2 regions of the Agathobacter sp. LCP21S3_B2 genome follow, and region 1 is predicted to be linked to the other one. Evidence: a T-box and tRNA genes for the amino acid it is inferred to sense, from the RefSeq annotation. Region 1 holds a T-box; the other holds one or more tRNA genes.
What was found. The T-box of region 1 lies ahead of pheS (phenylalanine--tRNA ligase subunit alpha). A T-box ahead of a tRNA ligase gene usually reads a tRNA of that ligase, here a tRNA-Phe.

Region 1 (4,426 bases):
GTTGTTCTCATAAGCGAGAGGTCAACATTGATTGGGTTTATAAGCCTGATAGCATGTCTTTCAGGTGCATCCTCCGGGAATCTGAGCAAATCAAGATCAGCAGGTGAGAAGAATGAGTAATGTATTCCCTCATACGCGCCTGCTGCACAGAGCACCTCTTTTATCTTGCGCTCTGTCTGCTGTCTAAGGTTGAGTCCTCCGAGTGTAACCTGTGCCGTAGGCATGAATGCAGGAATGACATGATCATAGCCATACATACGGATAACCTCCTCGGCCACATCCGGATAATCCTCCATATCCTCACGGTATGCAGGAATCATAAGTGTCAGCTCATCGCCGCTTACAACCGGTGCAAAGCCTAAATTTGTGAGTATTCTCACGATATCCTCTGTAGGAACCTCTATTCCAAGCACACCGTTTACCTTTGCAATAGAAACCTTCATCTCTTTTGGCTCAAGTGAGTTTCCAGTAGTCACCTCAATGTGAGTTGAAGAAACCTTACCACAGCCAAGCTCCTCTATCAGGTGAAGTGCTCTCTTCATAGCCATCGCTGTTGTGTACTCGTTTACGCCCTTTGAGTAAAGTGCACTCGAATCAGATGACTGTCCCAACGCACGTGAGCTCTTTCTGATATTGTCTCTTGCAAATTTTGCAGACTCAAACATCACCTCTGTGGTTCCGTCGTTAATCTCAGAGTTTAAGCCGCCCATGATACCGGCGAGCGCAACTGGCTTCTTTCCATCACAGATAACGAGGTTATTGCTGTTTAACTCAAATTCCTTCTCATCAAGTGTGACAATTTTCTCTCCATCGTTTGCACGTCTTACTACAATCTCATCTCCCTCAAGGTATGAGTAATCAAAGGCATGCATTGGCTGTCCGAGCTCTTTTAAAACAAAGTTAGTGATGTCTACTACATTTGAGATAGAGCCTATTCCGACAAGTGCAAGACGTTTTCTCATCCATGCAGGTGACTCGGAGATTTTTACATCATGTACATAGTGAGCTGTGTAGCGAGGGCAGATGTCCTGTGCAAGAACCGAAACCTTGAAGTTTTCCTTCTTCACATCATCAGCAGTATAGTCAAGTGCAGGCTCCTTAAGCTCTTTTCCCAAAACAGCAGCAACCTCTCTTGCCATGCCATATATACACTGGCAGTCAGGTCTGTTTGCTGTGATTGCAATATCAAAAATCCAGTCATCAAGGCCGAGGATATGTTTTACATCATCTCCCGCCTTAGCATCCTCAGGTAAAACCAAAAGTCCGTTGTAGCCTGCACCAGGATAGAGGTCCTCATTTAAGCCAAGCTCTACGCCTGAGCATAACATTCCATATGAATCATATCCACGCAGCTTGCCCTGCTTTATCTCCATCACGCCCTCTACTGTAACGTGATCCTTTGCTGTGGCATATACTGTGGCACCGATAAGTGCGAGAGGATATTTGCCACCTGCCTTTACATTGTCCGCTCCACAGCAGATCTGGAATGTGCCATGTGCTCCAGCATTTACCTGACACAGGCTTAGGTGTGTCTCAGGAATCGGCTCACATTTTTCTACAAGACCGACTACTACGTTTGAGATATCCTTTCCCACCTCATATGATTCCTCAACCTCGAAACCACATGAGAATAATTTTTCCTCTAACTCCTTTGGTGTTACATCTATATCTACATAATCTTTTAACCAGCTAAGTGGTGTTAACATAATTTTTGCCTCCTGTTATATATTCAAGAAAAATGAATCTAGTTGTCATCAATCTGGTCTAATACCCTAAGGTCTGACTCGAATAAAAGCTTGATGTTGTTAATTCCGTATTTAAGCATTGCAATACGCTCAAGACCGATACCAAATGCAAAACCACTGTACTCATTTGTGTCTATGCCACAGCCCTCAAGCACCTTTTTATTTACTACGCCTGCACCAAGCACCTCAATCCAACCTGTGCCCTTGCATAAAGAGCAGCCCTTGCCATGGCACTGGAAACAGCTTACATCAACCTCTACAGACGGCTCTGTAAATGGGAAGTATGAAGGACGAAGACGAGTTGTGACATTATTTCCGAACATCTTCTTTACAAGCTGGTCAAGCATACCCTTTAAATCGCAGAGTGTGATGCCCTTATCTACCACAAGTCCCTCCATCTGTGTGAACATAGGAGAATGTGTCGCATCATCATCCGAACGGAAAACCTTACCCGGTGAAACAACCTTGATAGGTGGCTTCTTTGCTTCCATAACGTGAATCTGTCCTGCTGAGGTCTGTGTACGAAGTAAGAACTCAGGTGATAAGTAGAATGTATCCTGCATATCACGCGCCGGATGATCCTTTGGAGTATTTAAAGCTGTAAAATTATAGTAATCATTCTCGATTTCTGTTCCCTCGTAAACCTCAAAGCCCATAGATGTGAAAATCTCTGAGAGCTGGTCCTTTACCTGTGTTACAGGATGAAGATTACCCTTTTGGCTTCTCTTTGCAGGCATAGTGACATCTATTTTCTCTCTCTCATACTTGCGCTTAAGTGCCTCTGCCTCAAATTTCTTAACCTTCTCATCAAGAAGCTTCTCAACTGCCTCACGTGTCTCATTGACCCACTGGCCTACCTTTGGTCTCTCATCAGGAGCAACATCCTTCATGCCCTTTAAGACTGCTGTGAGCTCACCCTTCTTTCCAAGAATTGCAGCACGCACATCATTTAATTTTTCAAGACCGTCAGCCTTATCAATTTCAGCAAGTGCTTTTTCTCTGATCTGTTGAATTTTGTCTCTCATCGAATTTCACCTCATAATATTTTTCTTAATTTGCATAAACTCGTAACTCCAAGCTTGAATTCGCCGTTTATGCGATAAAAAACGTCCCTGCATGGCTATTAAACCATGCAGGGACGAAAATTCCGCGATACCACCCTGATTTCCATTGAAGAAATATCCAATGGACTCTCATTGATATGTGTAACGTACATAACACGTCATGAACTACTGTGCTTCATCCATGCAGCTTCAGTGTGAACTTCAATCAATAGCCTTTTTGTAAGACTGCTTTCAGCCGGTGACAATCTCTCTCTGGTCAAAGTACTATAATCTACTATGCACCTTCATTGCTTTTATTATATATATCTGCGATATATATCGCAAATGCTTATGTCTTAATAACACATAAGTCATTTTAGCACAATCTCTATATTTTGCAAGTAAAAATTTTTCTATTTTCTTTATATTTTATTTCTAAGTCCCTTAGGATAATGGTTTTTAACCTGTGTGCCATTCACCTTGCCCCAGCCGGCCGGATATCCATCTACACATACAAGTGCCCAGCCCTTTTTGCATTCAGCCGCCTGCTCACCAGATAACATGACTGACTGACCATTGAAAAAGCCTGTTGTCTGCGGATCATCCCAGGTAAGCTTTACTACGTTTTTAGCCTCACTTAGCTTAAGCGCAAGTGCAAGCGAATGCGACGGCTCAAAGCGCTGTTTTTTGAACTCTCCTATATGAAGCCCTGCGCGCTGCACCTTAAGACCCTTAATATCCACTTCCATATCAGGCAGCCTGTAGAGCTGCTCCCCAAACATGACAAGCCTTGAGTTTTTTATCCATGCTGCCATATTCTCTGATATGGTCTCATCAAGAAACTCTGAGAGAAGCTTCATATTTTCTTTTGTGAGAGCCGGCTTTGTTTCATTTTTCCTGTTCTTACTATTTTTGTTCTTTTTGGTTTTCCTGTCAGCTTTAAGGCCTGTGTCCTCTACTTTATTACAGCTATCCTCGCATACATCATAACCCGCATCAAGCTCATTAACACTGCCTCTTCTCACAAGCTTTGCCACAAAATGTCCCTCTCCGTCCACCTTATGCGGCCAGAAGCGCTCCATCTCTTCAAGTGTAAAATCAGGATGTCTCTCCAAAAAATACTCCATTACATCCTCATTTTCTTCCTTCGAGAATGTGCAGGTGCTGTATACTATCACGCCTCCCGGCTTAAGCATCACTGCGGCATTGTCCAGTATTTCCTTCTGCCTTGCCGCACAGATTGCCACATTTTCCATGCTCCACTGCTCCACGGCCTCAGGCAGCTTTCGAAACATTCCCTCTCCTGAGCATGGTGCATCCACCTGTATAGCATTAAAAAAGCCTGGGAAATGTGAAGCAAGCACAAAGCTGTCCTCATTTGTCACAATCGCATTTTTGATTCCCATACGCTCTATATTCTGCGACAAAATCCGGCTTCTTTGTGTGTTAATCTCATTTGATACCAAAAGTCCGTTGTCTCCTAAATATGTGGCAAGCTGTGTGCTCTTTCCACCGGGTGCTGCGCACAGGTCAAGCACTCTCATGCCCGGCTTTGGGGCTAAAAGAGCAGCCGCCGACATGGCACTTGGCTCCTGTATGTAGTAAAGCCCCATCTCATGATACGGATGCTTCCCCGGA
Region 2 (4,426 bases), on a different contig from region 1:
AGCCGTTTTGAAAAGGCTCATGATATACTCCTGACCTTTGCCAAGTACTGTAAAGACGGGCTCATCCCAAATATGTTCCCGGACAGTGGACTTAAGCCTCTTTACAACACTGTAGATGCATCACTGTGGTATTTTTATGCTGTCTACAAATATCTTGAATATGTAAATACCCCGGATGCCTATGAATTTATAAAGAAGGATATTTATCCTTGCTTAAAGGATATCATCTCTACCTACAAAAAAGGCACTGATTTTTCCATATATATGGATACCGACGGGCTTATTCACGCCGGAAGTGGACTCGACCAGGTCACATGGATGGATGTGCGTGTCGGCGACTGGGTTGCTACACCTCGTCATGGCAAGCCTGTCGAAATAAATGCACTTTGGTACAACGCACTTTGCACCATGGATATGCTACAGGCTAAGTTTGGCGATAATGATGACAGCTACAGACAGCTTGCTTCACTCGTAAAGGATTCATTCAACAAGCGCTTCTGGAATGAAAACACAGGCTGCCTGTATGATGTGGTTGACGAGGATGACGATACTATCCGCCCAAACCAGATTTATGCCGTAAGCCTGCCATTTACCATGCTTGACAGGGAGCGTGAAAAAGCAATTGTGGATACGGTAATGGACAAGCTGTATGTGGGCTGTGGACTGCGTTCACTCTATCCTGACCACAAGGATTACCATCCGATTTACATTGGCTCTCTCTCAAAGCGTGACCATGCCTATCATCAGGGAACAGCCTGGGGCTTTCTGCTCGGTGCTTTTATCAGTGCCTATGTAAAGGTAAACGGCCGCACGAAGGCGACCGCTTTATGCGCCGACAAGCTGCTTGACCCTGTAAGGGAGCATCTGCTTAACAACTGTATCGGCTCAATATGTGAAATATTTGACGGCGATGCCCCTCACAACGGCCGTGGCTGCTATGCACAGGCATGGAGCGTAGGTGAAATACTCCGCTGCTACTGCGAGGATGTACTTCCTATGCTCCCACAAGCTCACTCATAAGCTCGTGTACCGTGGTAATCCGGTTTATGTGGCCCACATTGGCACCGCAGAATACCAGACCATTTTGCATATCTCCTTTAACCGCTGCAATCAGTGCCTTCGTAATACAGTAAGGCACTTTTGCAGGGTTACATTTCTCAAGACAATTGTAGCACTTTGTGATAGGCTGCTTTTTCTTTTCCAAATCCCTGATAAACTCATTTCTGACAGCACGCCCCGGCATTCCTACAGGGCTTTGTATAATCTGTGCATCAGACTCCTTCGCAGCCAGATACGCCTGCTTGTAGGCATCCGATGCGTCACACTCCTCTGTCGCCACAAAACGGCTTGCCACCTGCACTCCGTCGGCTCCAAGCTCCATGCAGTGCATGACATCCTCGTGTGTAAACACTCCGCCCGCTACAATTACCGGAATGTGCTTTTTAAACTTCTCCTCATATGTCTTTGTGCATTTAATAATTTCCTTAATCTCGCTGTCATAATCCATATGCTTGATATCTGCAAGCTGCTCTTTGGAAAAGCCCAGATGTCCACCGGCCTTTGGTCCCTCGATAACAATAAAGTCTGCTGTGCGGTTGTATCTGTGTGCCCACATTTTAAGAATCAGGTTTGCAGCTCTCTTTGAGGAAACAATAGGTGCAATCTTTGTATGCGATTTCTCATCAACAAGCTCAGGCAGCTCCATCGGAAGTCCTGCTCCGCTTATAATAACATCAGCCCCTGCTTCAACCGCAGCCAGAACATGCTCCTTGTAATGCTTAAGAGCCACCATGATATTGACACCTACCATTCCATATCCACAGGCAAGCTCCTTCGCCCTCTTAATATGCTTCTTGATAGCAATCAGGTTAGCCTTCGCCTGGTCCTTTTCAAACTCCGGCTCCTCAAAGCCAATCTGGGCAGTGGAAATCACACCGACACCACCTTCCTTGGCAACAGCTCCGGCCAGTCTGCTAAGGCTCACTCCAACTCCCATACCGCCCTGTATAATAGGAAGCTTTGCAACCATATCTCCGATTCTCAGTTCTCTCAACATAATATGTACCTCCGAATTCCTGTATAAACTCATACATTCTATATTTATGCTCCATCTGCCTTTTTGCATCTCAGGCTGTGGAAACACTAAAGCGCTTATACATATTCATTTTTGTTTTATATTTGATATTCAAATTATTTGATAATCAAACATATATACATGATATTCCTTTACGGTATTCATGTCAAGATAAAATTATATTATTTTCTATTTTATATGGTTTTCAATACTACTTTTCTTGTTTTTTGTAACTATCCAGAATTGTTTATTAAATATAATAATTCTCGAAATTTTATATTGACATCCACATACAAATCGTGTAAAATATTTTTTGTTGTGAGACAAGCCCAGTTAGCTCAGTTGGTAGAGCAACGGACTGAAAATCCGTGTGTCTCTGGTTCGATTCCGGAACTGGGCATTATACAACAAATTAAATATTCCTATGCGGGTGTAGTTCAATGGTAGAACACCAGCCTTCCAAGCTGGATACGTGGGTTCGATTCCCATCACCCGCTTTTTTGCTGCCCTTTTTACGTACTGTTCAGACGAAAGCTCTGACAGTATTTTTTATATGCGCCACTGCACCATAAAAAAGCCGATACATCGTATTTAAACGAATGCATCGGCTTTTTATTTACGCTTGATAAATATGTATTTCTGATTATTTGATTATATCTGATTAGAATAAATCTACACGACCAGAAAACTTATCATTGATAACATAGTATGCAGAATATTCCTCAGGCTTGATGTAGATGCTGAGCTTTCTGATGAAACCTGCCTTATGTCCCTCTGCAACGAACTGAGCCTTAACACGCTCCTCGATAGCTGCTGTGTCAACCTCGCTGTTCTGGTACTGAACGATAATTTCAGGCTTTACAGGCTCTTTCTTTGCAGCCTTTGTAGCTTTTACTGTTGTCTTCTTAACAGTTTCCTTGATATCTGCCTTAACCTCAGCCGCTTTCTCAGCAACCTTCTCTGTTGTCTTCTCTACTGCCTTCTCAACCTTCTCTGTTGTCTTCTCTACGGCTTTTTCTACTTCATTCTTTACATCAGTCTTTGGCTCTGACGCTACAGATGTCTTTACTTCTTCTTTTTTTGTCTCAACCGGTGCTACTACCTGCTTCATTGTCTTTGAATTATTCTTTTTACGCATACTATTTTCCTCCTCACGCGCACTTATTCACATACTAAAAAGTTTTCAATTGCTACTAATGCTTCCTGCTCATCGTCACCCTTTGTAACGATATCAACATTCATTCCATCTGAAGGATTAAATGCCATAATTCCCATAATACTCTTGGCATTAATCTTGCGGTTCTCACTTTCCAATGTAATCTCGCTGTCGAACTTGCACGCCACCTGAACAAGCTCTGCAATTGGATTGTCATGACCCTCAGATACTTTTGTTACGACAATACTTTTCTTACTCATACGTTCTCCTTAAAACTCACGTTTAAACTAGTTTCACACTTATTTAATATAGCCCAATTGTATCAGCTTTTCAATGCCTTACCAGATTTCTGTTAAACATTACCTAAATGTATTACTTTTAATACAATAAAATAGGCATTTTCACAATAGTTTATTGATTTATTTGGCCATGTATGTGATAAAATGCAGCCCTCCGTTATAGAACATCTTATCTGCATCCTCAAAGCTCTTTGCCTCTGTAGCTCCGTTATCCGGATTATAATAATACAATGTACCTGTAGCTGAGTATCCTGTCACAAGTACAGCAGATGAATTTCCTGTCATCGCAAACACCGGATTGCCCCGGCTGACATAAAACAAAATATCCTCTGAGGTTACTCCCTGCAAATCCAATATCTCTTTGTCGGACAGATTATTTTTGAGCACATCAACCACACTGTTTCCGGAGTTTATAAGCTCTGACACACTCACTGTCACATCATTATATCCAAGCATGGCGCTGACCGCCTTGACCACTGAACCGGCATCCCTGTCTGTTTCATTGGCTGAAATATTTGTAAAGGCATTTACCGCATTCTTTCTGGCTCTCATCCACACATACTGCTGATTATTATCAACAACAACTCCCATATTGTCGTTAGCCTGCTTTATCGCATCGGATACATTATCAGTTGCTGCCGTCACCTCACCCTTTGCATACACATAGAAACGCTCCACATTTTCATCCTGCTCAAGCGTCACGGTTGTATCCTTTGAGCTTATGGTCGGCTGCGCTGTCAGCTGCTTTACCTTTTCCGGCTTTTGTGCATCGGTCAGTGCGATTACGCGTGTTGTAAGCTTTGTATCAGACTGGCTTTGCTCCAACGATACCTTCTGTTTTGAATCAGCCTCCCTGTTCATAATTGTATCCTGGCCGATCTCTGAATATACTCCATT

Region 2: it encodes a tRNA-Phe, which carries the amino acid that the T-box ahead of pheS (phenylalanine--tRNA ligase subunit alpha) is inferred to sense. The anticodon was not compared.

The regions. Positions count from the first base shown of each region.
Region 1 is NZ_JBQKGQ010000001.1:17,689-22,114, reverse strand. Features, by position in the region: gene pheT (phenylalanine--tRNA ligase subunit beta) at 1-1,706, opposite strand, end outside; gene pheS (phenylalanine--tRNA ligase subunit alpha) at 1,745-2,770, opposite strand; T-box leader at 2,877-3,106, opposite strand; gene ACTQ1L_RS00085 (RsmB/NOP family class I SAM-dependent RNA methyltransferase) at 3,211-4,426, opposite strand, start outside.
Region 2 is NZ_JBQKGQ010000008.1:47,766-52,191, reverse strand. Features, by position in the region: gene ACTQ1L_RS07360 (amylo-alpha-1,6-glucosidase) at 1-1,020, shown strand, start outside; gene ACTQ1L_RS07355 (NAD(P)H-dependent flavin oxidoreductase) at 995-2,056, opposite strand; tRNA gene ACTQ1L_RS07350 (tRNA-Phe) at 2,402-2,474, shown strand; tRNA gene ACTQ1L_RS07345 (tRNA-Gly) at 2,501-2,571, shown strand; gene ACTQ1L_RS07340 (DUF6465 family protein) at 2,736-3,212, opposite strand; gene ACTQ1L_RS07335 (HPr family phosphocarrier protein) at 3,236-3,490, opposite strand; gene ACTQ1L_RS07330 (hypothetical protein) at 3,650-4,426, opposite strand, start outside.